3 regions of the Mesorhizobium sp. BR1-1-13 genome follow, and region 1 is predicted to be linked to each of the others. Evidence: predicted binding sites of a transcription regulator. Region 1 holds the regulator's gene; each other region holds the start of a gene.

Region 1 (10,065 bases):
GCCGTCCAGGATGGCGGCCGTTGCCGCATCGGTGGAGCGCTCGCGGTCGGTGTCCTCGATGCGCAGCAGCATAGTACCGCCGGTGTGCCTGGCGTAGAGCCAGTTGAAGAGCGCCGTACGCGCGCCGCCAATGTGCAGGTAGCCGGTGGGCGAGGGGGCAAAACGGGTGACAACCTTGTCGGACATACAACTCTCGGGAAACGTCTGGAGCGAGGTGCGGATCACGCGCACTTTCGCGCGTCGCGCGTTCATGTAGCATAGGGTGTCGAGGGCGCAAGGGGCAGACCCGATGGCTGGAGCGGGCCGGGGCGCGGAGGAAGGCGAGGACGTCGTTACCGGCGTCAGCGAACGCTCTCTCTTTGTCATGCCCGCGCCGGCCTCATTGCCGCTGGCGCCGTCGCCCTTACAGCAGCCCGGCAAGTCGATGCCGCCGGATGTTTCCGCGCCGCCTGGCGTCCCTGCTGTCCGCGCGGCCTCGCGCCTGCGCCGGGAGTTCGGTCGTGCTTCATGGCCTCGCCTGCGCAACGGCGTGGCCAGAGCCGCCGAGCTCGAACTCGATCGGGGCATAGCCTTCCTGCTCGTCCCGGTGTTCCTGGCGTGCGGATCGATTGCCTATTTTTCGTTGGCGGCGGAGCCGGGCTTTGCCAAGCCCGTCGCGGTCGCGATCCTGATGGCACTGTGCGCGCTCGTTTCGCGCTCATGGCCGAAAACGCACCTGTGCTTCATGGCGGCGCTGTTGTGCGCGCTCGGCATGCTCGCCGGCAAAGTCGAGACTTGGCGGGCGGGAACGCGGATGCTGGGCTCGGAAATCTCCACGCAAGTGACCGGCCGCGTCGTTTCGGTCGACCAGATGGAGACCGGCCGCATCCGGCTGACCATCGACGTGACATCGACCGCGCGGCCGAAACTGCGCTACGCGCCGGAGCGCGTTCGCCTTTCGGCGCGCAAGGTGCCGGCTGAAGTGACCGCCGGGTCCCTCGTGACCGGCTATGCCAGGCTGTTGCCGCCAACCGGACCGGTGCGGCCGGACAGCTATGACTTTTCCTTCGACAGCTACTTCGCCGGCATCGGCGCCAGCGGCTTCTTTCTCGGCAACCCCAAAATCGTCTCGGCCGATGACAGGCCGCTGTTGGCTGGCCTTTCAGCCGCGATCGAGAGCGCTCGCGAAACCATTGCCGACCATATCAGAGGCAGCATCGGCGGCGCCGAGGGCGAGATCGCCGCGGCGCTGATCGTGGGTGTGCGTGCAGGTATTCCCGACGAGATCAACGAAGCGATGCGACGCACCGGCATCTATCACATCATTTCCATCTCCGGGCTGCACATGGCGCTGGTCGCCGGCACAGTCATGGGTCTGCTGCGCGGCGGCTTCGCCTTGTTCCCGAACTTCTCTTCCCGTCGGCCGGTCAAGAAATACGCGGCCGCAGCCGCCCTTTTCTCGATCGCTGCCTATCTCGTCATTTCAGGCGTCGTCGTTGCCGCCGAACGGAGTTTCATCATGCTGGCGGTGATGCTGATCGCCGTGCTGTTCGATCGTGCGGCACTCACCATGCGCAACCTGGCGATTTCGGCGATCGCCGTCATCGTGGTGTCGCCGCACGAGGTGGTAGGGCCGAGCTTCCAGATGTCGTTCGCCGCCACCGCGGCCCTGGTCGGCGCCTATGCCGGCTGGTCGGATCGCAAAGCCGACAAAGCGCGGACCCCGCCGCCGCAACGGACCTTGCCCGGCCTCCTGACGCGAAAACTGCTGCTGGCGACAGGTGGGCTGGCAATGACCTCGATCATCGCGGGAAGCGCCACGGCGCTTTTCGCCATCTGGCATTTCCAGCGCGTGTCGCCGCTCAGCCTGTTCGCCAATCTTGCAGTCATGCCGATCGTTTCCGTCGTGATGTTTCTTGCGGTTGCCAGTGCGCTGCTGATGCCGTTCGGGTTCGATGGACCATCGCTTTATCTGATGGGCAAGGGACTGACCGCGATGATCGCCATATCGGGATGGATCTCGCAACGCTCGCCGGTCGACGCGGTCGGGTTGATTTCGCAGCAATCCGTTCTTCTGGTGGCGATCGCCCTGGTCATCGCGACGATGGCCACGACATGGCTGCGGCTGGCGGCACTTCCCTTCGCGCTCGCCGGCCTGTTGACCGTCTCGGACACGCGCACGCCGGACGTGCTGATTTCGGAGGATGCCCGCTTGGTGGCGCTGCCGATCGGCGGCGGCGAGCTCGCGATCAACCGGGCGCGCCCGAACGAATTCACGGTCGACAACTGGAAACGCGCGCTGAAATCCGAAACCATCGTTGCGCCGGAGCTGTTCGGCAGCGGAGACGGACAGTTCGACATCTTCGATCCCGCGCAACTTCCGGCGGGAGCGCCTTTCTATTGTTTCACCGGCCTGTGCATGGCCCGGCATCCCTCCGGGGCGATCATTGCGCAGGTGGAGGATCGCAAGGATGCCTGGAGGGCCTGCGCCTATGCGGATCTGATCGTCATCAACGACCCCGGGGGCTACGACCCCTGCCACAATCCGCTGGTTCTCGTCATCACCAAGCGGCAGCTCGCTCGCAAGGGAAGTGCCGCCGTATTCTTCGACCAGCAATCGGCGACGGCACCGGCCCAGGTCAGCTTTGCCGTCGACAGGCCATATCGGCCCTGGCACGAACAGCGAAAATTTTCACGTGAGGCAAGGGGACTGCCGCCTTACCGTAAACCCGAAAAGCCCACCGCCGAACCCGCTCAGTAGCGCCTGATCAGTCCGACCAGCTTGCCTTGCACCTTGACCCTGTCCGGTCCGAAAATACGTGTTTCATAGGCCGGATTGGCGGCCTCAAGCGCAATCGAGGCGCCCTTGCGACGGAAGCGCTTCAGCGTCGCTTCCTCCTCGTCGACCAGGGCCACGACAATCTCGCCGGGACTTGCGGTGTCGGCGTTGCGGATGATGACCGTATCGCCGTCGAAGATGCCGGCCTCGATCATCGAATCGCCCTTGACCTCCAGCGCATAGTGCTCGCCGCCCATGATCATGTCCGGCGGCACCGAAATGGAATGCGTCTGATGTTGGATAGCGTCGATCGGCACGCCCGCAGCGATACGGCCCATGACCGGGATCGACACCGCTGAAACCGCGTCGTCGTCATTGCCGGCAGCGGGCAGACGCGAAGACGTCGCCGGCTTGATCTGCCGGCTAGGGCTGCCCTGTCCGAGGCTGCCCTGGATGACGCTCGGGGAGAACTTCTTTGCCGCGTTAAGACCCGGCGCGATCGAGTCCGGCAGGCGCAGCACCTCCAGTGCGCGCGCCCGGTTGGGCAGGCGGCGAATAAAGCCGCGCTCCTCCAACGCTGTGATCAGCCGATGAATTCCCGACTTGGAGGCGAGGTCCAGCGCTTCCTTCATCTCGTCGAAGGACGGCGGAATGCCGCTTTCCTTCAGCCGTTCATGGATGAACATCAAGAGTTCATGTTGCTTGCGCGTGAGCATGGCGGCCCCCAAAGGCATTGCACGAAGGGTCTGGAACCAGAATCAGAAAACAAACCCAGAACAAACACTATCTGTTCCAGTTGTGTTCCGCAACCATTTAAAGTTTAATGAATTTGTTAAGGCGGCGGAAACGAAACGCCCTCCCGCAGCCAGCATCCTGCCAACGCGATCCGTCGTCAATGCGCTCTCAGGCTCTTTGAAACTATTTTGGTTAATGGCCTGTGGCCCGGCCGATCTCCACTCTTGGTACAAGCCTGAAAACTGTGTGACCGGCAGGTGCCGGCTGCCTTTCGGGGCGGATCAAAATCTCCGCGGCTCGTGAACGAAACGAAACCAAAATGCCAACTTCCTGCCGGAAAGTGGCCAGACATCACCGGACGCGACGGGCTGCGTTCGTTCGCTCCTTGCTTCCCGTTCGCTTGACTAAACCGTATAATAATGTACGGTTTTCGAAGAGGAACACCAATGACCACGCCGAAGCAGGCCGCGCGACGCGAACGGATAGAGGAGGCCGCCTATGCGGTGCTCCGGGAAACCGGCTACAAAAGCGCCTCCCTGCTTGCCATCGCCAAGCGGGCATCGGCCTCGAACGAAACCCTTTACAACTGGTACGGCAACAAGCAGGTCCTGTTTCGATCCTTGATCGAAGCCAATGCGGGAGAAGCAAGGAAGCTGCTGGAGGACGCTCTTCACCAAGCGCGCGATCCACTCGAAACCCTGAATTCGCTCGGGCCAGTCCTGCTGACCCTTGTGACGGGCGACAAGGCGGTGGCGCTCAATCGCGCCGCAGCCGGCGACGTCAACGATACAGGCACGCTGGGCCAATCGATCGCGCAATTCGGCCGCAATACCATAATGCCGCTTGTCGGCGACCTGCTTCGAACCGCAAGTCGGGCCGGCCTGATCGCCTGTGACGATCCTGTCGAAGCCGCCGACATCTACATCAGTCTTTTGATCGGCGATCTCCAGGTTCGCCGGATCGTCGGGGTGCTCGAGGAGTTGCCTCGGCCGGAAATCGAGCAAAGATCGAACCGGGCGTTCACCCTGTTCTTGCGCCTCTATGCGGCCAGCCCTTGCCCCGGCGGCAAAACAGCCGGCCCGTTTCCGGGGCGCTCTTCTCACCGAGGAACATCGTGACCATGAGCAAAATTCCCGATCTCGCAGCGATCGAGGCAATGGACACCGCGGATCCGCTGCGTGCCATGCGTGACCGCTTCACCTTGCCTCAAGGGGTGATCTATCTCGACGGCAATTCGCTGGGCGCCGCTTCCCCCGCCGTGTTCGGCGAGCTGCAGAAGGCCGCCACGCAGGAGTGGGCGCAGGATCTGATCCGCGCCTGGAACACCGCCGGCTGGTTCGACATGCCGGTCGAACTCGGCGACCAGCTCGGGCGCCTGATCGGGGCCGCCGCCGGCCAGACGGTGGTCTGCGATACCACCTCGATCAACATCTACAAGGTGCTGCATGCGGCACTCGGGATGCGGCCGGACAGGTCGGTCGTCGTCGCCGAGGGGGACAGCTTTCCGACCGATCTCTATATGGCCGAGGGCGTTGCCTCGACACGGCCGGGCACGGTGCTGCGGCTCGAGGGTGTCGATGCGCCGTCCATAGAAGAACTGATCGACGAGCGGGTTGCGGTCATCCTGGTCAACCACGTCAACTACAAATCCGGGCAGCTGCGCGACATGGTCGCGCTGACGCGCAGGGCGCATGAAGCCGGCGCGCTGATCGTCTGGGATCTCTGCCATACCGCCGGCGCCTTGCTCGTCGAGCTCGACCGTTCGAACGCCGATTTCGCCGTCGGCTGCACCTACAAATATCTCAATGGCGGCCCGGGTGCCCCGGCCTTCATTTACGCGGCCGAGCGCCACCATGGCGATGTCCGCCAGCCGCTCAGCGGCTGGTGGGGCCATGCGCGGCCATTCGCCTTCGAACAGGGTTTTGCTGCCGGCACCGGCATTCGCCGGTTTCTCTGCGGCACGCAGCCTGTGCTGTCGATGCGCGCGCTCAAAGGGGCGCTCGATGTCTGGAACGACGTCGACATGGCAGAGGTGCGCAGGAAGAGCATCGCATTGACCGATCTGTTCATCCAGCTCGTCGAGGCAAAATGCGGCGCCTACGGCCTCGAACTCGAAAGTCCGCGCGACGGCAATGAGCGCGGCAGCCAGGTGTCGTTCCTCCACCGGCACGGCTATCAGGTGATGCGGGCCTTGATCGAGCGCGGCGTGATCGGCGATTTTCGCGCGCCATCCACGATTCGCTTCGGCTTCACGCCGCTTTATGTCGGCTATGTCGATGTCTGGCAGGCGGTCGAGGTGCTGGAAGACATTTTGCGCACGGACGCCTGGCAGGAGGCGCGTTTCGCCGTCAAGGCGGCGGTGACTTAAGAGCCCGTCGCTCAGAAAAGCGCAGCGTTTTCGAGATAACGATCTGCACTCGGCAAAGCTACGTCAGAGCCGGGTACGAACCTTCCACAGCTCCGGGAATAGTTCGACCTCCAGCATCTTCTTCAGGTAGGACGCGCCTGATGTGCCGCCGGTGCCGCGCTTCATGCCGATGATGCGCTCGACCGTGGTGACGTGGTTGAAGCGCCAGCGGCGGAAATAATCCTCGAAGTCGACCAGCTTCTCGGCGAGTTCGTAGAACATCCAGTAGCGTTGCGGGTCGCGGTAGATGGTCTGCCAGGCGACAAGGACCTCTTCGTTCTCGGTCCGCGCTTCGCGCCAGTCCGTACGCCTTGCGTCGCCACCGATGTCGAAGCCGTTGCGGGCGAGCAGCAGCAGCGCCTCGTCGTAGAGCGACGGTTGCGCCAGGATCGCCTCCAGTTTCTCGCTGAGGTCTGGCCGGTGCTTGTGCGGTCCAAGCATTGCGAGATTGCGGTTGCCGGCCATGAACTCGATGGCACGGTACTGCCACGACTGGAAGCCCGAGGACTGGCCAAGCGCGTCCCGGAACTCGGTGTATTCGCTGGGCGTCATCGTGCGCAGCACGTCCCAGGCATTGTTGAGCTGCTCGAAGATGCGCGCGACACGCGAAAGCATCTTGAAGCTCGGTTCGAGACGGTCTGCGCGGATGGAGCGGATTGCGGCGCCGATTTCGTGCAGCGCGAGCTTCATCCAGAGTTCCGACGTCTGGTGCTGGATGATGAACAGCATCTCGTCATGGGCTGACGAAAGCGGCTCCTGCGCCTCGAGCACCTTTTCCAGATGCAGATAGTCGCTGTAGGACATGCGCTCCTTGAACGACATTTCCGCGCCCTCGGTGGAAGGGTCGTAGGGCTTGCTCAATTGATCTTCTCCGCGCGCAGCCGGAAGCGCTGGATCTTGCCGGTCTGCGTCTTGGGCAAAGCGGCGATGAATTTTACCGAGCGCGGGTATTTGTAGGGCGCGATCGTCGCCTTGACATGGTCCTGCAGGCGCTTGACGGTCATTGCGTCCGGCGCCACGCCTTGCACGAGCACCACATGCGCCTCGACGATCTGGCCGCGCTCGGCATCCTCGGCGCCGACCACCGCGCATTCGGCGACATCGGCATGCGCCAGCAGCGCCGCTTCGACCTCTGGGCCGGCGATGTTGTAGCCGGCACTGACAATCATGTCGTCGGAGCGCGCGGCGAAGTGGAAGAAACCGTCCTCGTCCTGCCAGAACGTGTCGCCGGTGAGGTTCCACCCGTCGCGGACATAGTCGCTCTGCCTGGCATCGGCCATGTAGCGGCAGCCGGTCGGTCCCCGCACCGCGAGCCTGCCTGCGGTGCCGCGCGGCACTTCACGCATTTCGTCGTCGACGATGCGCGCCTGATAGCCGCCAACGGCCTTGCCGGTGGAAGCGGGCTTCATGTCGTCGAAACGGTTGGAAATGAAAATATGGAGCATTTCCGTGGCGCCGATGCCGTCGAGGATCGGCTTGCCGGTCTTTTCAGTCCATTCCTCGAAGACCGGCGCGGGCAAGGTCTCGCCGGCTGAAACCGCGACCCGCAGCGACGATAAATCGGCCCCTTCGTCCATGGCCTTGAGCATTGCGCGATAGGCGGTGGGCGCGGTGAAGGAGATCGTCGCTTTGTAGGTTTCGATGATTTGGACCATGTTGGGCGGCGTGGCCTGTTCCAGCAGCGTCGCCGCGGCGCCGAAACGCAGCGGGAAGATGGCGAGCCCGCCAAGGCCGAAGGTGAAGGCCAGCGGCGGCGAGCCGACGAAGATGTCGTCGGGCGTCACCTGCAGGATCTCGCGGGCGTAGGCGTCGGCGATGATCAGGAGGTCGCGGTGAAAATGCATCGTCGCCTTCGGCACGCCCGTGGTGCCTGAGGTGAAGCCGAGCAGGGCGACGTCGTCACGCCCGGTCTCGACGGCGGTGAAGGTGACCGGCTTGTCGAGGGCGGCGCGATCGATTTCGGCGTCGTGGTTGGCGGTGCCGTCGAAGCCGATGACCTGCTTGAGGAACGCGCTGTCCTTGGCGCAGGCGGTCATCTCGTCCATCAGCCTGGTGTCGCACAGCGCTGTGGTGATTTCGGCCTTGTCGACGATCTTGGCGAGTTCGCCGGCGCGCAGCATCGGCATCGTGTTGACCACGACGGCGCCGACCTTGGTGGCGGCCAGCCAGCAGGCCACCATTGCGGGGTTGTTGGCCGAGCGGATCAGTACCCGGTTGCCTGGCTTGACGCCGTAATTCTCGACCAGCGCATGCGCCAGCCTGTTCGTCCAGTCGGATAATTCCTTGTAGGTGCGGCGGCGGCCATTGCCGATCAGCGCGGTGTGGTCGCCGAGGCCTTTCTCGACCAGCCTGTCGGTCAGTTCGACGCCGGCATTGAGCCGTTCGGGATAGTCGAAGCCGTCAAGCAGGAAGTCCGGCCATTGATCCGGTGGCGGCAGGTTATCGCGCGTGAATGTGTCGATATGCGCTGATGGCCCAAGCATTTTCGGCTGCCCCTGTCTGCCTCACGCCCATCGCTGAACAAGGCACAGGATCGCACCAGTCGAAATTTGTTTCAAGCCTAAAATGTTTTGCCCCGGAGCATTGACGTTGCCTCTGTCGATCGTCATTGCTAGCGGCTGAAACGATGCCGTCCGGGGGAGGGTGCCGATGCTCGAACATCGCATTGCCGATTGGGACAATGCCTACGCCAACGGCGCCAACATCGCCGGCAGCGATCGCTGGCCGGCTGCATGGGTCGAGCCGGCGCAGGCATTTCGCGATGCGCTTGCGGCAAAGGGCAGGGCTCAGCTCGACATCGCCTATGGCGACAGGCCGCGCAACAGGCTCGATCTCTTCCTTCCCGCCGCCACGCCCAAGGGGCTCGTCGTGTTCATCCATGGCGGCTACTGGCTGGAGTCCGACAAGGATACCTGGTCGCATCTCGCCAGGGGCTCGGTTGACAGCGGCTTTGCCGTGGCGATGCCGTCCTATACGCTCTGCCCCGACATACGCATCGCCGGCATCTCCCACGAGATCGGCGCAGCGATCGGCAAGGCGGCGGCGATGGTCGGGGGACCGCTTATGCTGACCGGGCATTCGGCCGGCGGCCATCTCGCCAGCCGCATGGCGACGACATCAACGCCCCTGGCAGCCGGCGTGGCAAGGCGCGTACGCCACGTCGTTTCGATTTCAGGCCTGCATGACCTGCGTCCGCTCATGCGCACCGGCATGAATGCGGCGCTGAAAATCGATGAAGCCGAGGCGCTGACGGAAAGCCCGGCGCTGCTGCGGCCCATGGATGGCGCGCGCATCACGTGCTGGGCCGGAGGCGGCGAGCGGTCCGAGTTCTTGCGCCAGAACGCCTTGCTGGCCAATATCTGGACAGGGCTTGGTGCCGTCACGAGCGCGGTGGTCGAGCCGGACCGACATCATTACGACATTGTCGAAGGCCTGGCCGATCCGGCGCATCCGCTGACACGAGTTTTGCTAGCGGAATCAACGATCTGATTTGTCGCTAGAATCAGCTGGTTATACGGGAAATATTCACCTCAGCATGAGAACGCTGCAAGCGTCTCCTGCAGCCGCAGCGGATACAAATGGTTCGCGCACGATCAGTCCGTTGGCGTCGGCCAGCATCCTCAGCATCGAGGAATCCTGGATGCTGAAAGGGGTTGCAACCAGGATGTCGGCCTTTTGCCTGACCACCGCCCGCACATAGTCCTGGCGCAGATCATTGGCCTGCATAGCGGCGCCCAGCCGTGCCTGACGGATATCTTGCCGGAAATTGCGGCCGCCGAGGCGTGCCAGGAGCGGTTTCAGGAACAGTTGCGAGCAGACGAGGCTCGCCACCGGATTGCCGGGCAGGCCGATGCACCTGATGTCGCCGAGGCGGCCAAACATCAGCGGCTTGCCGGGACGCATGGCGATCTTCCAGAAACCGAGCGTCATGCCTTCGCCGGTCAGCACGTCATGGATCAGATCGTGGTCGCCGACCGAGGCGCCGCCGAGCGTGACGATGACATCAGCGCCGGCCGCGACCGCTTTCCTGACCAGCGCCGCGATGGCTTCCTCGCGGTCAGCGGCAATGCCGAGATCAAGCGCATGCGCACCGACCGATTGCGCGGCGGCGGCGACGCCGTAGGCGTTTGACGAAATGATCTGGTCGGGGCCCAGTTCGCTGCCG
Region 2 (10,065 bases), on a different contig from region 1:
CGGCCGGATCAGCCGTCCCGTCGTCTGCTGCTCGCGCGCATGCGCTACCCAACCGGCGACGCGCCCGGCCGCGAAGACATTGCTGAAGGCTTGGCTGTGAAAACCCGCCGCTTCCAGCACCAGCGCGGTGTAGAACTCGACATTGGTCTGCAGCGAGCGCTGCGGCTTGGCGATGCGAAGCGCCTCGAGCGCAGCCTGCTCGACTGTCTCGGCGAAGGCCAGCCGACGGCCGGTTTCGCCCTCCCCGCCGAGTTGGCGCACAACCGCCTTCAGCACATCGGCGCGCGGATCGCGCACGCGGTAGATGCGATGGCCGAAGCCCATGATGCGTGCGCCACGCGCGAGCTCGCCGCGCAGCCAGCCGGCGGCGTCGCCATGCGCCTGGATGGCGTCGAGCATCTCGATGACAGGGCCGGGCGCGCCGCCATGCAGCGGCCCCTTAAGCGCGCCGAGGCCAGCCAGCACCGACGATGTCAGCCCGGCCTGCGTCGAGGCGACGATGCGCGTGGCGAAGGTCGAGGCATTGAGGCCATGATCGCAGACGGTCACGAGGTAAGTGTCGAGTGCCTTTGCCAGAGCCGGCGTCGGCACGGAACCGTCGAGCATCCTCAGCATATCGGCGGCATGATCGGCCTTCCCGTCGGGCGCGACCGGCTGTTCGCCGCGCTGCATGCGCAAGAGCGCCGGCGTCAGCACGGCGGGCGCCGCGATCAGCCGAAGCGCGTCCGTCAGCGTCTCGCCGTCCGGCAGCAGCGCCATGCCGGCGCGCATGGCGCTATAGACGTCGAGCGGCGCCAGCAGGGGCAGGCAAGGCAAGAGCCGGTCGAACACCTCGACGCGCGCCTGGCCCAGTTTCGCGGCCAGCTCCGCGTCTCCGGGAAGGTCGTCGAAGAAGCCGTTGAGAAGCAGGCGAACGACCTGCGGATAGTTCCATCGCCCGGCCAGTTCCGGCAGGGAATACCCCCGGATCGTCAAGCGGCCGCCCAGCCCATCCACGTCGGACAGCACCGTTTCCGCCGCCACCACGTCATCGAGCCCGTTCGCCATGGCTTTGTCTCCTTGAGCTTCTCCGACATCAAGGATAAGGATGGGCAACACGCGCATCAATCTTGATCAATAGAATCAATATGGGGCCGACATGTCCGAATGGCTGTCGCGGGACGAGGCGCTGGAACGGCTCAAGGTGCGTCCGCAGACGCTCTACGCCTATGTCAGTCGCGGGCGCATCGGCATGCGCCCGGACAGTGCCGATCCGCGCCGCAGCCAGTATCGCGCCGACGATATCGCGGCCCTGACGTTGCGAAGAGCGCGCGGACGCAGCCCATCGGCCATCGCCGAAAGCGCCATCGCCTGGGGCGAACCGTCGATCGTCACCTCGATCTCGACCGTTTCGCACGGGCACCTTGTCTATCGGGGCCGTGACGCCGTTACGCTGTCCGAACATGCCACGCTCGAAGAGACCGCCGCCGTGCTGTGGGCCCTGCCTGAGCCGGTGAGTTTCGAAGCCCCGGCCTCGGATCAATCCCAACAACTCGGCCGAGCCCCGGCCTTCATGCAACTTGCCATGCTCGCCGGCCAGGGGCGGCCTTCACTTGGACGCGGCGCCGCCTCGCTGTGTACCGACGCCGCGCGCGCGATCGGCGTGCTGGCCGGCGCCCTTGGCGCCTCGGCGGGATCCGATCCCGTGCACTTGCGGTTGGCGCGAGGCTGGTCGGTGGATGAAGGCGGGGCGCAGGCTATCCGGCGCGCCCTTGTGCTGCTTGCCGATCACGAACTCAACGCATCGACCTTCGCGGCGCGCGTCGCGGCCTCGACCGGAGCCTCGCCCGCCGCCTGCCTGCTCGCGGGTCTGGCGACACTTTCCGGTCCGCGGCACGGTGGCGCCAGCGAGGCGGTGATGCAGCTCGCGGACGATGCGGCGCGGCACGGCGCCGATGCGGCGATCCGGCGCTGGCTCGGCCACGATAGGCCTTTGCCAGCGTTCGGCCATCCGCTCTATCCCGAAGGCGATCCCCGCGCCACGGCGCTTTTGGCGGCCATCGACAACACCGACAAAATATTGCGATCGCTGGAAATCGCCGCCATTGCCGCGACCGGCGCCCGCCCGAACGTCGACTTTGCCCTGGCCGTTCTGACGCGCAGCCTCGGCCTGCCGCGCGATGCGCCGTTCCAGCTGTTCGCGCTTGGGCGCAGCGTTGGCTGGGCCGCCCACATGGTCGAACAGGCAATGAGCGGCGGCAGCATCAGGCCGCGCGGTCGCTATGAGGGATTATTGCCGTAGGATCGGAAGAAAAGCGCTGCGCGCTCACGACATGGTGTCGAGCTTGCGCTGCATGGCCGCGATCTGGTCCTTCAACTGCTGCAGATCGTCGGGTTTTTCCGGCGTTTCCTTCCTGGCCGGTTCGGCGGGGGCTGCCGCAGGTGCCGAGCCTGCCGGCGGGAAAGGCGTGAACAGACGCATGGCATTCTGGAACATTTCCATGTTGCGGCGCGTCTGCTCCTCCAGCGCCTTGATCGGCGTGGCCATCTTCATCATGTCGAGTGGTGACTTGCCGATGGCGCCCTTCATCTGCTCGCGGAAGCGCTCCTGTTCCTTGGAGAAGGCGATCATCGACTGTTCGAGGAAGCTCGGCACGATCATCTGCATCTGGTCGCCGTAGAAGGCGATCAACTGGCGCAGGAACGGGATCGGCAGCATGTTCTGCCCGTCCTTGTTCTCCAATTCGAAGATGATCTGGGTCAGAACCGGATGCGTGATGTCGTCACCGGTCTTGGCGTCCTGCACCGTGAACTCTTCGCCCTTCTTGACCATTTCGGCCAGGTCCTCGAGCGTCACATAGGTGCTGGTGCCGGTGTTGTAGAGCCGGCGATTGGCATATTTCTTGATGACGATCGGATCGTCTTTCGCAGCCATCTGCATCCTCCCCGGACACCCGCGCGCCTGAGTAAGCCGCCGGCAACGATTGCGCCCGTTCAAAGGATATGCGCAAAAGCGTCACAATTCCAAGCAGTTTGTGCAGTGCGGGATTAATTATCGCTGCATGGCCGGTGAAATATGCTGCGCAGCAGCGGACAGCTTGATGTCGCGGCCGTGCGCAGCTTGCTTGCGGCGCATGGGTGCCCTGCCGATTTCCGGTTTGACTCGCGATTTGGAAAGGGCAAGAAAAGTCTTCAACGACAGAACATCAGCTTGAAGTTTGGAGAACAGAATGCCCGCTTCCAATGCCATCGTCGTCGCCAGCGCGGCGCGCACACCGGTCGGTTCCTTCAACGGCGCTTTCGCCGCCACCCCGGCGCACGAGCTTGGCGCCGTCGTCGTAAGGGAACTGCTGTCGCGCGCCGGCGTCGAGCCGGCCGAGGTCGACGAGGTGATCCTAGGCCAGGTGCTGACCGCGGCCCAAGGGCAGAACCCCGCCCGCCAGGCTTCGATCCTCGCCGGGCTGCCCAGGGAGACCACCGCCTGGGGCCTCAACCAGGTGTGCGGTTCGGGCCTGCGTGCGATTGCGCTTGGCATGCAGCAGATCGCCGCCGGCGATGCCAAGGTGATCGTCGCCGGCGGTCAGGAATCGATGTCGCTGTCACCGCACGCCCAGCATCTGCGCGCCGGCGTCAAGATGGGCGACTACAAGATGATCGACACCATGATCAAGGATGGGCTGTGGGATGCCTTCAACGGCTATCACATGGGCAACACCGCCGAGAACGTCGCGCGTCAGTTCCAGATCACCCGCGAAGATCAGGACCAGTTCGCGCTGGCCTCGCAGAACAAGGCCGAGGCCGCGCAGAAGGCGGGCCGGTTCAAGGACGAGATCGTCGCCTTCACCATCAAGGGCAAGAAGGGCGATACAATTGTCGACCAGGACGAATACATCCGCCATGGCGCGACGCTGGATGCCATGACCAAACTGAAGCCAGCCTTCGACAAGGACGGCACTGTGACCGCCGCCAATGCCTCCGGCATCAACGACGGCGCCGCCGGCGCGCTTTTGATGAGCGAAGCGGAAGCTGCCAGGCGGGGCATCACCCCGCTGGCGCGCATCGTCTCCTGGGCGACCGCGGGCGTTGACCCCGCGATCATGGGCACCGGTCCGATTCCCGCCTCGCGAAAAGCGCTGGAAAAGGCCGGCTGGTCGGTCGGCGATCTCGACCTGATCGAGGCCAACGAGGCTTTCGCCGCGCAGGCCTGCGCGGTCAACAAGGACATGGGCTGGGATCCCTCGATCGTCAACGTCAATGGCGGCGCCATCGCCATCGGCCACCCGATCGGCGCCTCTGGCGCGCGCATTTTCAACACGCTGGTCCACGAGATGCGCCGAAGAGGTGCCAAGAAGGGTCTCGCCACCCTGTGCATCGGCGGCGGCATGGGCGTCGCCATGTGCGTCGAAGCGCTCTAAAAGAGAAGTAAATGGGGAGTAGCGAACAGGGAGAACGGCGTCGGCGCAACGGGATATCTGATCCCTACTCGTTATTCGCTGCTCCCTGTTCACTCTCCCAACCAAAGGGAGGGAGCGCATGACCAAGGTTGCAATCGTCACGGGCGGATCGCGCGGCATCGGCGCGGCAATATCGATGGCGCTGAAGGAAGCCGGCTATTCGGTTGCCGCCAACTACGCCGGCAATGATGAGGCGGCGAGCAAATTCACGGCCACAACCGGCATCAAGACCTACAAATGGTCGGTCGCCGACTACGACGCCTGCGCCGCCGGCATCAAGCAAGTCGAGGCCGATCTAGGCCCGGTCGCGGTGCTGGTCAACAATGCCGGCATCACGCGCGACGCCATGTTCCACAAGCTAACGCGCGAGCAGTGGAAGGAGGTCATCGACACCAATCTCTCCGGCGTTTTCAACATGACGCATCCGCTGTGGAGCGGCATGCGCGACCGCAAGTTCGGCCGCGTCATCACCATCTCCTCCATCAATGGCCAGAAGGGCCAGGCCGGCCAGGTCAACTACTCCGCGGCCAAGGCCGGCGACATCGGTTTCTCGAAGGCTCTGGCCCAGGAAGGAGCCCGCGCGGGCATCACCGTCAACATCATCTGCCCAGGCTATATCGCCACCGAAATGGTCCGGGCGATCGACGAGAAGGTGCTCAACGAACGCATCATCCCGCAAATCCCGGTCGGGCGCCTCGGCGAGCCGGAGGAGATCGCGCGTTGCGTCGTCTTCCTCGCCTCCGAGGACGCCGGCTTCATCACGGGATCGACCATCACCGCCAATGGCGGCCAGTACTTCGCCTGAGGCCTCGCCGGGCTGCCGGCTTCCGGTGCCGATTTGAAGGAGGGCTCGTTCGCCATCCGCTTGGCATGTCCGTGACGCCGTCCGATGATGGCTGTCGGTCTGCTGTTCCAATCCGGCACGTAAAGGTTAATGGCGCCAGCGGGTATTGTGCAAAACTGCATGGACAAGCTGTGCATTGTCGGTGGAAAACCTGTGCGCAACACTACATCTTGTCGTGAACAAACAGGGAAAATCCCGACGTCGCCGATTCGTCGCCCTTTCGTTCCATGTTTGGCCGAAACGTTAACGAGAGCAGCCGCAATCGCCTGTCAAACCGTTAATTCTATTAAGAAAGGTCAACAATTTCATAAGCTTGGATGAAGCAAGGCGGGCTGCCGCGCGGCCTTGCCGGCAAAAGTTAACGGCGGCTCTCGCCTAGCATGAATCGGGCCAATTCCGTGATTCAGCATGTGGTAAGGATCATCAGCCAAAACTCCACATCTAGCCGTGAACAAAACCTGAATCCGGGCGAGTCAGCGATTCGTCGCCGATTCGTTCCAGACTCGTTCCAACCCTTAATCAGCAGCCGAACCGAAACTTGACGGAGGCGGCTTCGAACCGACGGCGGAACATTCCGCTTTCGCTTCGCGCCTGAAATCCCTATGTGTCGCCTGTCATACGCGCCGACCGAGGCGTGCTCCCGACAATGAGAGGCCAGAAAGCCTTATTTCCGAGCCGATGAACATCCATCCGAAACCCACCGAGCCGCTGATCCTGTCGGGTCGCGACGTGACTGCCGTGCTTGGGCCGACCAACACAGGCAAGACCCACCTCGCCATCGAGCGAATGGTGGCGCATGAAAGCGGCATCATCGGCCTACCGCTCAGGCTCTTGGCGCGAGAGGTCTATACCCGCGTCTGCGAAAAGGTCGGTGCCCACAAGGTGGCGCTCATCACCGGCGAGGAGAAGATCCAGCCGCCAGGCGCCAGATATTCGGTCTGTACCGTCGAAGCCATGCCGCGCGAGACCGATGCCGCCTTTGTCGCCATCGACGAGGTGCAGCTTGCCGGTGATCTCGAGCGCGGCCATATCTTCACCGACCGCATCCTGCACCTGCGCGGCCGCCAGGAGACGCTGCTGCTCGGCGCCGCCACCATGCACGGCATCTTGCAGCGCCTGTTGAAAGGCGTCTCGGTGGTGACGCGGCCGCGGCTGTCGCATCTGGCCTATGCCGGTTCGAAGAAGCTGACCCGCTTGCCGCGGCGCACAGCGATCGTCGCCTTCTCCGCCGACGAGGTCTATGCCATCGCCGAACTGATCCGCCGCCAGCAGGGCGGTGCGGCCGTCGTGCTTGGCGCGCTCTCGCCCCGCACCCGCAACGCCCAGGTGGCGCTGTTTCAGTCGGGCGACGTCGACTATCTCGTCGCCACCGATGCCATCGGCATGGGCCTTAATCTCGATCTCGACCATGTCGCCTTCGCCCAGAACCGCAAGTTCGACGGCTACCAGTATCGCAACCTGACGGCGGCCGAACTCGGCCAGATCGCCGGGCGCGCCGGCCGGCACCTGCGCGACGGCACCTTTGGCGTCACCGGCCAGGTCGACCCGCTGGACGAGGAATTGGTCAAGAAGATCGAAAGCCACGACTTTGACCCGGTGAAGGTTCTGCAATGGCGCACAGCGCGTTTCAATTTCGCCAGCCTCGACGCGCTGAAGCGCTCGATTGAGACCAATGCCCCGGTAGAGGGCCTGACCCGCGCGCTGCCGGCAGTCGATGCGCAGGCGCTTGAGCACCTGTCGCGTGACGAGGACATCAGGGCGCTCGCCACCGACGCAAGGCGCGTCGCGCTGCTGTGGGAGGCCTGCGCGCTTCCCGACTACCGCAAGATAGCCCCGGCCCAGCACGCCGACCTCATTGCGTCGATCTACATGGACCTCGCCAGGCATGGCCATGTCGACGAGAATTATATGGCCGAGCAGGTGCGCCGCGCCGACACCACCGAGGGTGACATCGATACGCTGTCGCACCGCATTGCCCAGATCCGCACCTGGACATTCGTGTCGAACCGGCCCGGCTGGCTGGCCGATCAGGCACACTGGCAGGAAAAGACGCGCGAAATCGAAGACAGATTGTCGGATGCGCTGCATGAGCGGTTGACGAAACGCTTCGTAGACCGCAGGACTTCCGTCCTCATGCGGCGCCTTAGAGAAAATACCATGCCTGAAGCCGAAATAAGCCCAACCGGAACTGTCCTCGTCGAAGGCCACCATGTCGGCGAGTTGCAGGGGTTCCGTTTCACCGCCGATCAGAGCGCTGGCGGCGAAGACGCCAAGGCCGTGCGCGCGGCCGCCCAGAAGGCGCTGGCGGCGGAGTTCGAGGCACGCGCCGAACGCTTCGGCGCCTGCGCGAATGGCGACATCGCGCTCGGCTCCGACGGCACGCTGCGCTGGATCGGTGCGCCGATCGGCACGCTGGTGGCCGGCGAGGACGCGCTGAAGCCTCGCCTGGTGCTTTTGGCCGACGAACAACTGACCGGCCCAGCGCGTGACAAGGTCGCGGCGCGCGCCGAGCGCTTCGTCAATTTTCAGATCGAATCCCTGCTGAAGCCGCTGGTCGATTTAAAGAATGCCGAGCAGATATCGGGTATCGGCCGCGGCATTGCCTTCCAGCTGGTCGAGAATTTCGGCCTTATCAATCGCCGCGACATCGCCGAGGAGATGAAGTCGCTCGACCAGGAAGGCCGCGCGGCATTGCGCCGGCTGGGCGTGCGCTTCGGCGCCTATCATGTCTTCGTGCCGGCGCTGATCAAGCCGGCGCCCGCGGGATTGGTGACGTTGCTGTGGGCGCTGAAAAACGACGGCAAGGACAAGCCCGGCTTCGGCGACGTCGTCCATGCGCTGGCATCGGGCCGCACCTCTGTGGTCATCGATCCGGCTTTCGACAAGGCCTTCTACAAGCTTGCCGGCTACCGCAATCTCGGCCGCCGCGCCGTGCGCATCGACATTCTGGAACGGCTGGCCGACCTGATCCGCCCGGCGACCAACTGGAAGCCCGGCCTCGGCCAGCGTCCGGATGGCGCCTATGACGGCCAGTCTTTCATGGTGACGCCGCCGATGATGTCGATTCTCGGCGCCACGGCCGATGACATGGAAGAAATCCTGAAAGGTCTTGGCTATCGTGCCGAGCCGAAGCCGGCGGCCGAAATCAAGGCACGGCTGGAAGCGCAGGACAACGCCGCCCGGGAAGCCGTGGCGGCCAAGCTGGCAGCGGAAGAGACCGCGCGCGCCGAGCAGGCCAAGGCGGCGGAGGCGGCTGCGACGGATACGCCTGCGGAGACATCGGCGGAAGATCCGGAAACCGCGACTGCCCAGACCGCCGTCGAAATTCCTGCTGAACCCATTGCGGAAGCGGCCGAGTCTGTTGCGGAAGAACAACCCGAAGCTCCAGCCGAAGCTACGGAAGGGGTTGCGCCTGTAGCAGAAGCCTTGCTTGAAACTCCTGCCGCCGAAAGCGCCGACGCTCTCACCTCCCCCTCGGCGGGGGAGGTCGCGGAGCGAAGCGAGGGGGGTGACAGCGCCGACGCTCCCCAACAGGGACAGGATGAAGCCGGCGTGCCCGCCGCGGAAGCCGAAGAGCCTAAGCCGATCCTGTTGTGGCGGCAGGGACGCTTCGACCAGCGGCCTCGTCACCGTCACCACGAGAACCGCGCCCGGCCGCGCAACGGCCAGGCGGCGCGCTCCGATGCCCCGGCGGATGCCGCTGGCGGCCAGCCCGGCACCCGGCCCGCTCATGAAGGGCGCCGCGATGGCGCCGGCCAGCCGCGTTTCGATCGCTCGAAGTTCAAGCCCAGGCCGCAAGGCGAAGGCGGGGAACGGCGGGAGAGCAAGCCGCAGGGCGAGCGTTCTGACCGCCGTGAAGGCCGGCCGGGCGGCAGGCCGGAAGGCAAGGGCGGCCCGCAGGGTGGCAAACCCTCGTTCCAGGCAAAACCGCGCGAGGAGCGCCCGGCGCGCTTCGATCCCGACTCTCCCTTCGCCAAGCTCGCCGCTTTGCGCGACCAGCTGAAGAAGTAGCCGCACAGGATCCGATGGTCGCCCCGATGGCCACCGACCGCCAGCGCATCGACAAATGGCTGTTCTTCTCGCGCGCGGTGAAATCGCGCTCGCTGGCCGCCAAACTGGTCGTGGCCGGCCGGGTGCGCATCAATCGCGACAAAGCAGCGCAGGCCTCCGACCTGGTCAAGCTTGGCGACGTCCTGACCATCACGCTGGAGCGGCGCATCTTCATCTGGAAGGTGCTCGATGCGGGAAGCCGGCGGGGCCCCGCCGTGGAGGCACGCACGCTCTACGAAGACATGTCGCCGCCTGCCGCGCCGACGGGCGAGGCGCCTCCCGACGCGATCCCAGGGCTGCGCGAGGCCGGAAGCGGCCGCCCGACGAAGAAGGAGCGCCGCGAGACCGACCGTTTGCTTGGCGATGACTGACCGCCGATGCACGGAGGGAGCATGTATGTTCCTCCACGCCGCCGACACAACGGTCCGAGCACATGACCGATGCCCGCCATTGCCGACCCGTTGGAATTCCATTCCGGCAATGCCGGCATGGCCGGAATGGCCACCCTTGCAAGCGAGCGCCAAAGGCGTTACCTCACGGAAAAAGCCAACAAAAACGGGACGTCCCGGAGCAGATCGATGACCTATGTCGTGACCGACAATTGCATCAAATGCAAATATATGGACTGCATCGAGGTCTGTCCGGTCGACTGTTTCTACGAGGGCGAGAACATGCTCGTCATCCATCCCGACGAGTGCATCGACTGCGGTGTCTGCGAACCGGAATGCCCCGCCGACG
Region 3 (10,065 bases), on a different contig from region 1:
GCGCTCGACGATGCCGAGATCAAGTATTCGACGGTGCAGAACTGGTACCCCGGCGACGCCGAGGGCAAGGGCGGCATCTATAATTTCGTCACCAAGCGCGGCGATTGCCGTGGCCACCGCTCGAAGATTTCATGGACGCAGGTCGAAACCGGCTCGGCCATCACCTGGAAATATCCGAGCTGCATCCTGCGCGGCGACGATTCGAGCGGCGAGTTCTATTCGATCGCCGTGTCGAACGGCTATCAGCAAGTCGATAGCGGCACCAAGATGATCCATCTCGGCAAGAACACGTCGAGCCGCATCATCTCCAAGGGCATCGCCGCCGGCTTCTCGCAGAACACCTATCGCGGCCAGGTTTCGGCGCACCGCAAGGCGACCAATGCGCGCAACTTCACCAATTGCGACTCGCTGCTGATCGGCGACCAATGCGGCGCCCACACCGTGCCCTACATGGAAGCCAAGAACGCGACGGCTCAGTTCGAGCATGAGGCGACGACGTCGAAGATTTCCGAGGACCAGAAGTTCTACGTCATGCAGCGCGGCATTCCGGAGGAGGAAGCGATCGCGCTCATCGTGAACGGCTTCGTCAAGGACGTCATCCAGCAGCTGCCGATGGAATTCGCCGTCGAGGCACAGAAGCTGATCGGGATCTCGCTCGAGGGCTCGGTCGGCTGACCGGACAGATATTCAGGAAACAAAAGAATGCTTGAGATCAAGAACCTGCATGCCCGCATCGTCGATGACGGCACCGAGATCATCCGCGGCCTGAATCTCTCGGTGAAAACCGGCGAGGTCGCCGCGATCATGGGCCCGAACGGCTCGGGCAAGTCGACGCTCTCCTATATCCTCGCCGGCCGCGAGGACTATGAGGTCACCGAGGGCGACATTCTCTACAACGGCCAATCGATCCTCGAAATGGATCCGGCCGAGCGCGCCACATCAGGCATCTTTCTCGCCTTCCAGTATCCGATGGAGATACCGGGCGTGGCGACCATGGAATTCCTGAAGGTGGCCATGAACGAGCAGCGCAAGGCGCGCGGCGAGGAGCCGCTGAAGATCCCGGAATTCCTGAAGCGGGTGAAGGAGGCAGCCGGCTCGCTCAACATGGACATGAACATGCTGAAGCGGCCGCTCAATGTCGGTTTCTCCGGCGGCGAGAAGAAACGCGCCGAGATCCTGCAGATGAAGCTGCTGGAGCCGAAGCTGTGCGTGCTCGACGAGACCGATTCGGGCCTCGATATCGATGCGCTCAAAATCGTCTCCGATGGCGTCAACGCGCTGCGCTCGCCTGAGCGCGCCATTGTCGTCATCACGCACTATCAGCGGCTGCTCGAACACATCGTGCCCGATACCGTGCACGTGCTCTACAAGGGCCAGGTCATCAAGTCCGGCGACAAGTCGCTGGCGCTCGATTTGGAGGCCAATGGCTATGCCGGCGTGATCGGGCAAGCCGCGTGAGATGCCAGAGGGCAAGGTCAAACTGATGAACATGCACGCACAACCGCAGCGGACGCCGGTCGAAACCGCGTTGATCGACGCTTTCGGCGAACGGTTGTCGCTGCTGCCGGGCGACGGCGCGGTGATGTTGAAGCGCGACGACGCCATCGAGGCGGTGAAGCACGGACTGCCGACCCGGCGCATCGAATCCTGGCACTACACGGACCTGCGCCGGCTGCTGAACACCGTGCCGGACTTCGATCCGACGGCCGTGGCCAAAGCCATCGCGCCAGTTGTTGAAGGTTCCACCGTGTTGCCGCTTCTCAATGGCGTGTCGAGCGCCAAAACGCCCGGAATCGAAGGCGTCAGCGTCCAGGCCCTGTCGGAGAAACTGACCGACGGCAGCATCGCGCCTGGGCTCGATCCCTATGGCAGCGACGATGCCATCGGGGCGTTGAACACGGCTTTCGTCGCCGACGGCTATTTCGTCGACATCGCCGACGGCACTGAATTGGAAAAGCCGATCGAATTGCAGAACCTGCAGGCCGGCGGCCAGACGCATGTGCGCCTGGCCGTGCGTGTCGGCGCCGGCGCCAAAGCTGTCCTCGTCGAGCGCCAGGCGGGCGAGGGCGCAGCCCTTGTCAGCTCGGTCAGTCAGCTCGTGCTCGGCGAAGGCGCCGAGGTGACGTGGCTCATCATCCAGGAGCAGCCGGACACGGCAACGCATCTGGCGCAGTTCAAGGCTCATATCGGCAAGAACGCGAAGCTGACGCTGTTCGTCATGAACGCCGGCGGCAAGCTCGTGCGCCAGGAGGTCGTGGTGAAGACGACGGGCGAGGGCGCCGACTTCCAGTTGCGCGGCATCAACCTGCTGGCCGGCGACGCCCACACGGACACCACCATGGTGCTCGACCATGCGGTGCCGCACACGACGTCGACGGAATTGATCCGCAATGTGGTGACCGGCAAGGCGCGCGGGGTCTTCCAGGGGCGCATCAACGTTCATCAGTACGCGCAGAAGACCAACGCCAAAATGGCTTGCAACACGCTGCTTCTGTCGGACGACGGCGAGTTCTCGACCAAGCCGGAACTCGAAATCTTCGCCGACGACGTCGTCTGCGGTCATGGCGCCACCGTCACCGAGATCGACCACAACCATCTGTTTTATCTGATGGCGCGCGGCATCGACGAGAAGAGCGCCCGTGGTCTGCTGGTGAAGGCCTTCATCGCCGAGGTGATCGAGGAACTGGACGACGAGGTGATCGTCGAGGCGCTGGAAGCGCGACTCGACGAATGGTTTTTGACGCACGGGTGAAGTGATGAACGCACCAGGCAAGATCGGCGATTTCTACGACGTCGAGGCGATCCGCCGCGATTTCCCGATTCTGTCGCGCGAAGTCTACGGCAAACCTCTCGTCTACCTCGACAACGGCGCCTCGGCGCAGAAGCCGCAGGCGGTGCTCGACGCCGTCCAGCAGGCCTATAGCCAGGAATACGCCAACGTCCATCGCGGCCTGCATTTCCTGTCCAATGCGGCGACCGACGCCTATGAAAAGGCGCGAGAGACGGTGCGCCGCTTCCTCAACGCGCCGAGCACCGACAATATCGTCTTCACCTCGAACACGACCTCGGCCATCAATACCGTCGCCTATGGCTATGGCATGCCCAATATCGGCGAGGGCGACGAGATCGTGCTGTCGATCATGGAGCATCACTCCAACATCGTGCCTTGGCACTTCATTCGCGAGCGGCAGGGCGCCAAGCTGGTCTGGGTGCCGGTCGACGATCTCGGCGTCTTCCATGTCGAGGAATTCGAGAAGCGACTGACCGACCGGACAAAGCTGGTCGCCATCACCCAGATGTCGAACGCGCTGGGCACGGTGACGCCGATCAAGGAGATCGTGCGCATCGCGCATGCGCGCGGCATTCCCGTGCTCGTCGACGGCAGCCAGAGCGCCGTCCATATGCCCATCGACGTGCAGGACCTCGACTGCGATTTCTTCGTCTTCACCGGCCACAAGGTCTACGGCCCCTCCGGCATCGGCGTGCTCTATGGCAAGAAGGACATCCTGCAGCGCATGCGGCCGTTCATGGGCGGCGGCGAGATGATCGAGGAGGTGACTGAAGACATCGTCACCTACAACGACCCGCCCCACCGCTTCGAGGCCGGTACGCCGCCGATCGTCCAGGCGATCGGGCTCGGCGCCGCGCTCGAATACATGGAAAAAATCGGCCGCGAGCGCATCGCCGCGCACGAGGCCGATTTGAAGGACTATGCGCACGAACGATTGCGCGCCATCAATTCGCTGCGCATCTTCGGCGACGCGCCGGGCAAGGGCGCCATCATCTCGTTCGAGCTGCAAGGCATTCATGCCCATGACGTATCGATGGTGATCGACCGGCAAGGCGTGGCTGTCCGCGCGGGCACCCATTGCGCCCAGCCGCTGTTGAAACGCTTCGGCGTAACCTCCACATGCAGGGCGTCGTTCGGCATGTATAATACGCGAGCCGAAGTCGATGCTTTGGCCGATGCGCTGGAAAAAGCGCGCAAGTTTTTCGGGTGACGATCATGGAAGATGCCAGCACAGCCACCGACGCTGTTCCCGACGCGGCCGCCAATGCGGTGGTTTCCGCCTCCGCCATTCCCGCCGACGAACTGGCGCGGCTGACCGACGACATCGTTTCGGCGCTGAAGACGGTCTACGACCCGGAAATCCCGGCTGATATCTACGAGCTTGGCCTCGTCTACAAGATCGACATCGAGGACGACCGCTCGGTCAAGATCGACATGACGCTGACCGCGCCCGGCTGCCCGGTGGCCGGCGAAATGCCCGGCTGGGTGGAAAATGCCGTCGGCGCCGTCGAAGGTGTGTCGGGCGTCGAGGTCAACATGACATTCGACCCGCCCTGGTCGCCCGACCGCATGTCGGAAGAGGCGCAGGTGGCGGTGGGCTGGTACTAGCAGCGAGCCTGGTACACTTGCGCCAATGGTAAAACTTCACCATTTTAGGTGAGGAATCATTCGGCAGGCCTTGAACCTGCATGGAATGGAGAAGGAAATATGGGACGCTTTGCCGTCATCACGATGACCGAAAAGGCCGCCGACCGGGTGCGCGAGATCGTTGCCACGCGTGAAGGCGCGCATGGCATTCGCCTCGGCATCAAGAAGGGCGGTTGCGCCGGCATGGAATACACGGTCGACCTGGTGACCGAACCCAACACCAAGGACGACCACATCGAGCGCGACGGCGCCCATGTCTATGTTGCGCCGGAAGCAGCACTTTTCCTGTTCGGCACCGAGATGGATTTCGAGCAGACGACGCTGCGCACCGGCTTCACCTTCCGCAATCCGAACCAGAGCTCGGCCTGCGGCTGCGGCGAATCCGTCGAACTGAAGCCGGCCGACCTCAAGGCGCTGGCAGAAGCACGCGCCTCCGCCTGACCTTCCTTCGCCTCGTTCACGGGGAGAAGGTGGCCCGAAGGGCCGGATCAGGGGCAGCGCTGGCTCATCCGAAGTCTGTGCCGCCTCTCATCAGCTGCACGTTCCCCGTACACGGGAAGAAGAAGACTACTCCACCCACGTCCCTGTCCGCTTGTGCCAGTCGGCGATCGATTCCTCGGGATAGACGTCGAACACCTTGTCGCTCGGTCCGATATCGGGCTCGACCCACTTGGCCTTGTATTTCAGCATCAGATGCACCTTTTCAGGCGGTTTCGGCAGGTCGCTGTCGATCGCCGAGGCGAAGGGATGGACGAGTTCCGGCCAGGTCGGGTCGTAGAGCCACAGCGCCGATCCGCATTTGCGGCAGAAATTGCGCTCTCCGGTCGAGATCTCGCAATGCGGATGTTCGTCGTCCTCGATCTCGGCCCGATAGACGCCGAGGCTGCTCTTGCCCCGGATGGTCATCGTCTCGTAGTCGGCGCCGAGATTGATGGCAAAACCGCCGCCGCCCTGCTGCTTGCGGCAGATCGAGCAGTAGCACAGCATGAACGGCACGGGCGTGTGGCTTTCCACCTCGAAACGAACGGCATTGCAGCGGCAGGACCCCTTGAGCAGGACAGGCATGGCGGGAACTCCGATCGATCCTTTTCAACCTGTCAGCATGGTTTTGGTTGCGCCGATGACAAGGCCGGATCGCGGTGACATGATCCGCACATGGACAATGAACGCATAGAAGAACTCTTCCAGAGCCTGGGCCCGGTCAGCATCCGGAAACTGTTCGGCGGCAAGGGCATCTATGCCGACGGCGTCATCGTCGCCATCGTGCTGCGCGGCGAATTGATGCTGAAGGCGGACGAGCAAAGCGCGCCCGACTTCGAGGCCGCCGCCTGCACGCAGTGGACCTACACCGGGTCCCGCCACGGCAAGCTGGTGGCGATGCCCTACTGGAGCATTCCCGATAGTGCCTTCGACGACCCGGATGAGATGGCGGTGTGGGCGCGGCGGGCCTATGAGGCGGGGCGAAGGGCGGGGAAGTGAACCGCAGCCGTCGAGTTCCTTCACACCGCCGACATTGGCCCTACAGCGCCTTGGCGATCCGCGCTGCCAGCCGCGCATTGTTCTCGACCAGGGCGATGTTGGTCTTCAGGCTTCGGCCGCCGGTCAGCTCGAGGATCTTCGACAACAGGAACGGCGTCACCGCCTTGCCGGTGACATTGAGCGCCTCGGCGGCCTTCTGGGCGGCCTCGATGTAGCCGCCCATCTCGCCGGCCGGGATTTCGTGACCCTCCGGCACCGGATTGGCGATCAGCATGCCGCCGCTCAGGCCCAGGGCCTGTCGCGTCTTGTAGAAATGCGCGATGTCTTCCGGAGCGTGCAAGGTCAGCGGCGCCCGGAACGGCGACTGCCGCGACCAGAAGGCCGGCATGGTCTCGCAGCCATGGCCAATCACGGGCACGCCGCGGGTCTCCAGCACTTCCAGCGTCTTTTCGATGTCGAGGATGGCCTTGGCTCCAGCCGAGACGACGATGACGGGCGTGCGCGCCAGCTCATCGAGATCAGCCGAAATGTCGAAGCTTTTTTCGGCGCCCTTGTGCACGCCGCCAATGCCGCCGGTGGCGAACACCTTTATCCCAACCATATGCGCGGCGATCATCGTGGCGGCAACCGTCGTGCCGCCGGTGCGCCCTTGCGCAACGGCGAAGCCGAGATCGGCGCGAGAGAGCTTCATGGCATCGCCGGTCATGGCAAGCGATTCGCGTTCTCCGTCGGAGAGGCCGATCTTGATGCGGCCCGCCACCACGGCGATCGTCGCCGGCACCGCGCCGCCATCGGCAATGATCCTTTCCACGTCGGCCGCCATAGCGCCATTGTCGGGGTAGGGCATGCCATGGGTTATGATGGTGCTTTCCAGCGCCACCACGGGCTTCCCGGCCGACAGGGCCTGCGCCACCGGCGCGTGGACATCGATGAAGGGGCGGACGGTATCTGGGGTCATCTGGATCTCCAATCCGAAATGCGGGGCATCCTTTCAGACGCCGGTCTCATGCCATTTCCTGCTCTTCGGGCACAAGAGCCAGAGCTTGCGCAAAAGTCGCCGTGGTGAAATCGGGAACGGCGCCCGCGCTTTCAATAGCCAGCGTCGCGGCGGCGACGCCCTCGCGCAGCGCCGCGCGCAAGGGCATGCCGCGCAGTAGGGCGGCGACCGTAGCGCCCGCCAGCGCGTCGCCGGCGCCAGTGACGTCCACGACCTTTCTTGGAGGGGGCGGGACGACGGCAAAGCTGCCGTCGCGGTCGAAGCCCAGCACCGGGCCACCGCCCGCCGTGACCACCGCGCTGTCGAGGCCGGCGCTTCTCAGCCCGTCGACGATAGTTTTTTGAGAGGCGGCATCATCAAGCCCGGCAAGCGCCACCGCCTCGCGCCTGTTCATGAAGGCGACGGCCAGTCCGCCGAGCACCGGTGTCAAGCGCACGACCTTGGCCGGTGAAATGGCAATGGCGAACACGGGCTTGCCGGCGGCAAGCGATACCAGCCGCTCCAGAGCCGCCGATGGCAGATTGGCGTCGCACAGAACGGCATCGGCGGCGGCGATCTCCTCCCGCACCCTGGAGCGGCGGATCTGCTTTGCAAATGCCAGCTCATAAAGCGCCATGTCGGCAAAGCCGACGAGCAATTCGCCCTCGCGGTCGATCAGCGCCGTATAGCTCGGCGTCGTCCGGTCGAGGAACACCGCGGACAGGTCGGCAATGCCCGCTTCGGCGATGGCGCGCGAAACCGTGTCGGCGGCGGCATCGCCGCCGCGCACCGACAGCAGCGAGCCCGAGACGCCTCGCCGCACCGTGCTGCGCAAGGCGTTGAAGACGCCGCCGCCGACATCCTCGCGCATCGTGCCCGGGTTGGAGGCAGCCGGCACGTAAGCGCCGGACACTTGACCGCGCCTGTCGATATGGGCGCCGCCCACCGCCAGGACTCTTGGAGATCTCACCATGCGCCGATATGACCTTTGTTGGCGGTCACGCACAAGCGCCATGCTGTGCGACGGAGCTTCGCAGGCAACAGCCGGCGATTCGTGAGGTCGGCCCGGCGAACCAGCCTGGCCTAATATTCGGACCATGCTGGAGCCGAATCGTGAGACAAAAAAAGAACAAATCAGGATGTTTCTTATTTTTCAAATGCTTGATCCCTCTTGCCAAATGAGAACAAAAAAGGTACAAATAACCAAGGATTACGGATTGTCCGGCCTTCATTGACGACTACGGGGTGATGTATCATGGCTCAGAACAGCTTGCGGCTTGTAGAGGATAAGGCAGTGGACAAATCAAAGGCTCTGGATGCGGCGCTGTCGCAAATCGAGCGAGCTTTCGGCAAGGGCTCGATCATGCGGCTCGGCGCGAACGAGCAGGTCGTCGAGATCGAAACCGTGCCGACCGGCTCGCTCGGCCTCGACATCGCGCTTGGCGTCGGCGGCCTGCCGCGCGGCCGCATCATCGAGATCTACGGGCCGGAAAGCTCGGGCAAGACGACACTGGCGCTGCACACGGTGGCGGAAGCCCAGAAGAAGGGCGGCATCTGCGCCTTCGTTGATGCCGAGCATGCGCTCGATCCGGTCTATGCCCGCAAGCTCGGAGTCGATCTCGAAAACCTCCTGATCTCGCAGCCTGACACTGGCGAGCAGGCGCTTGAGATCTGCGATACGCTGGTGCGCTCCGGCGCCATCGACGTGCTGGTGGTCGATTCGGTCGCGGCGCTGACGCCGCGCGCCGAAATCGAGGGCGAGATGGGCGATTCGTTGCCCGGCCTGCAGGCCCGCCTGATGAGCCAGGCGCTGCGCAAGCTGACCGCCTCGATCTCGCGCTCCAACACCATGGTCATCTTCATCAACCAGATCCGCATGAAGATCGGCGTCATGTTCGGCTCGCCTGAAACCACCACCGGCGGCAATGCGCTCAAATTCTACGCCTCGGTGCGTCTCGATATCCGCCGCATCGGCTCGGTCAAGGACCGCGACGAGGTCGTCGGCAACCAGACCCGCGTCAAGGTGGTCAAGAACAAGCTGGCGCCGCCCTTCAAGGTGGTCGAGTTCGACATCATGTACGGCGAAGGCGTGTCGAAGACCGGCGAACTGGTCGATCTCGGCGTCAAGGCCGGCGTGGTCGAGAAGTCGGGCGCCTGGTTCTCCTACAATTCGCAGCGTCTCGGCCAGGGCCGGGAGAACGCGAAGCTGTTCCTGCGCGACAATCCCGATACGGCGCGCGAGATCGAACTTGCGCTCAGGCAGAACGCCGGACTGATCGCCGAAAAATTCCTAGAGAATGGCGGCTCCGAAGGTGGTGACGATGGGTTCGAGGATGAAGCCGGCGCGATGTAAGCGTTCGCCGGCGTAATCCAAGCGTTCGCGGGCGCGATCTATCATTCGATTTACGGCCCGAGTTCGGCCATAATCCCGGTTCATCAACTTGAGCTTATGTAATCGAGTTCTGTAGTATTGCGTTTCGAACCGCCGGCCCCCGTGCCGGCGGTTTGCGTTTTGAGCGGCTGGCGAACCGCGAATTGGCCGGCTTGCGTGTTTCTGGACAGGGTGCCAAGCGGCGGCTAAAAGGCCAGCTCCATCTTCTAAAGCAGAGCCCATTTCCGCCGGTCCGGCCGGCGGCCCTCTCGAAAAGGCAGCATTCATGAGTGGCGTGAACGAGATCCGGTCGACATTTCTCGACTATTTCCGCAAGGAGGGTCACGAGGTCGTGGCGTCGAGCCCGCTTGTGCCGCGCAACGATCCGACGCTGATGTTCACCAATGCCGGCATGGTGCAGTTCAAGAACGTCTTCACCGGCTTGGAGAAGCGGCCCTATTCGCGTGCCACGACCGCCCAGAAAAGCGTTCGCGCCGGCGGCAAGCACAACGACCTCGACAATGTCGGCTACACCGCGCGCCACCTGACGTTCTTCGAGATGCTCGGCAATTTCTCCTTCGGCGACTATTTCAAGGAGCGCGCCATCGAGTTGGCCTGGAACCTCATCACCAGGGAGTTCGGGCTGAAGAAGGACAAGCTGCTCGTCACCGTCTATCACACCGACGACGAGGCGGCCGGCTTCTGGAAGAAGATCGCGGGTTTTTCCGACGATCGCATCATCCGCATCCCGACCTCCGACAATTTCTGGGCGATGGGCGACACCGGGCCATGCGGGCCATG

The links. Region 1 encodes LexA, which represses DNA repair genes until DNA is damaged. Its sites were predicted from a motif close to TGTTCNNNNTGTGTTCNG; they were not measured.
Region 2: the regulator LexA is predicted to act here: its motif matches at 5,771-5,788, upstream of LB533_RS00675 (helicase-related protein).
Region 3: the regulator LexA is predicted to act here: its motif matches at 8,074-8,091, upstream of recA (recombinase RecA).

Annotation. Positions count from the first base shown of each region.
Region 1 covers NZ_JAIUIH010000010.1:97,443-107,507, reverse strand. Annotated here, with positions in the region: gene gltX (glutamate--tRNA ligase) at 1-186, opposite strand, end outside; gene LB533_RS22005 (ComEC/Rec2 family competence protein) at 290-2,740, shown strand; gene lexA (transcriptional repressor LexA) at 2,734-3,474, opposite strand; gene LB533_RS21995 (TetR/AcrR family transcriptional regulator) at 3,940-4,611, shown strand; gene kynU (kynureninase) at 4,614-5,861, shown strand; gene kynA (tryptophan 2,3-dioxygenase) at 5,925-6,761, opposite strand; gene LB533_RS21980 (AMP-binding protein) at 6,758-8,383, opposite strand; gene LB533_RS21975 (alpha/beta hydrolase) at 8,550-9,389, shown strand; gene glp (gephyrin-like molybdotransferase Glp) at 9,426-10,065, opposite strand, start outside.
Region 2 covers NZ_JAIUIH010000001.1:118,885-128,949, forward strand. Annotated here, with positions in the region: gene LB533_RS00645 (citrate synthase/methylcitrate synthase) at 1-1,047, opposite strand, end outside; gene LB533_RS00650 (citrate synthase) at 1,139-2,281, shown strand; gene phaR (polyhydroxyalkanoate synthesis repressor PhaR) at 2,306-2,914, opposite strand; gene LB533_RS00660 (hypothetical protein) at 3,032-3,229, opposite strand; gene LB533_RS00665 (acetyl-CoA C-acetyltransferase) at 3,210-4,394, shown strand; gene phbB (acetoacetyl-CoA reductase) at 4,513-5,238, shown strand; gene LB533_RS00675 (helicase-related protein) at 5,956-9,288, shown strand; gene LB533_RS00680 (RNA-binding S4 domain-containing protein) at 9,315-9,698, shown strand; gene fdxA (ferredoxin FdxA) at 9,906-10,065, shown strand, end outside.
Region 3 covers NZ_JAIUIH010000003.1:214,474-224,538, reverse strand. Annotated here, with positions in the region: gene sufB (Fe-S cluster assembly protein SufB) at 1-675, shown strand, start outside; gene sufC (Fe-S cluster assembly ATPase SufC) at 703-1,458, shown strand; gene sufD (Fe-S cluster assembly protein SufD) at 1,484-2,752, shown strand; gene LB533_RS08710 (cysteine desulfurase) at 2,757-4,001, shown strand; gene LB533_RS08705 (SUF system Fe-S cluster assembly protein) at 4,007-4,399, shown strand; gene sufA (Fe-S cluster assembly scaffold SufA) at 4,499-4,879, shown strand; gene LB533_RS08695 (GFA family protein) at 5,006-5,503, opposite strand; gene LB533_RS08690 (TfoX/Sxy family protein) at 5,594-5,917, shown strand; gene LB533_RS08685 (pseudouridine-5'-phosphate glycosidase) at 5,958-6,875, opposite strand; gene LB533_RS08680 (carbohydrate kinase family protein) at 6,922-7,866, opposite strand; gene recA (recombinase RecA) at 8,149-9,246, shown strand; gene alaS (alanine--tRNA ligase) at 9,551-10,065, shown strand, end outside.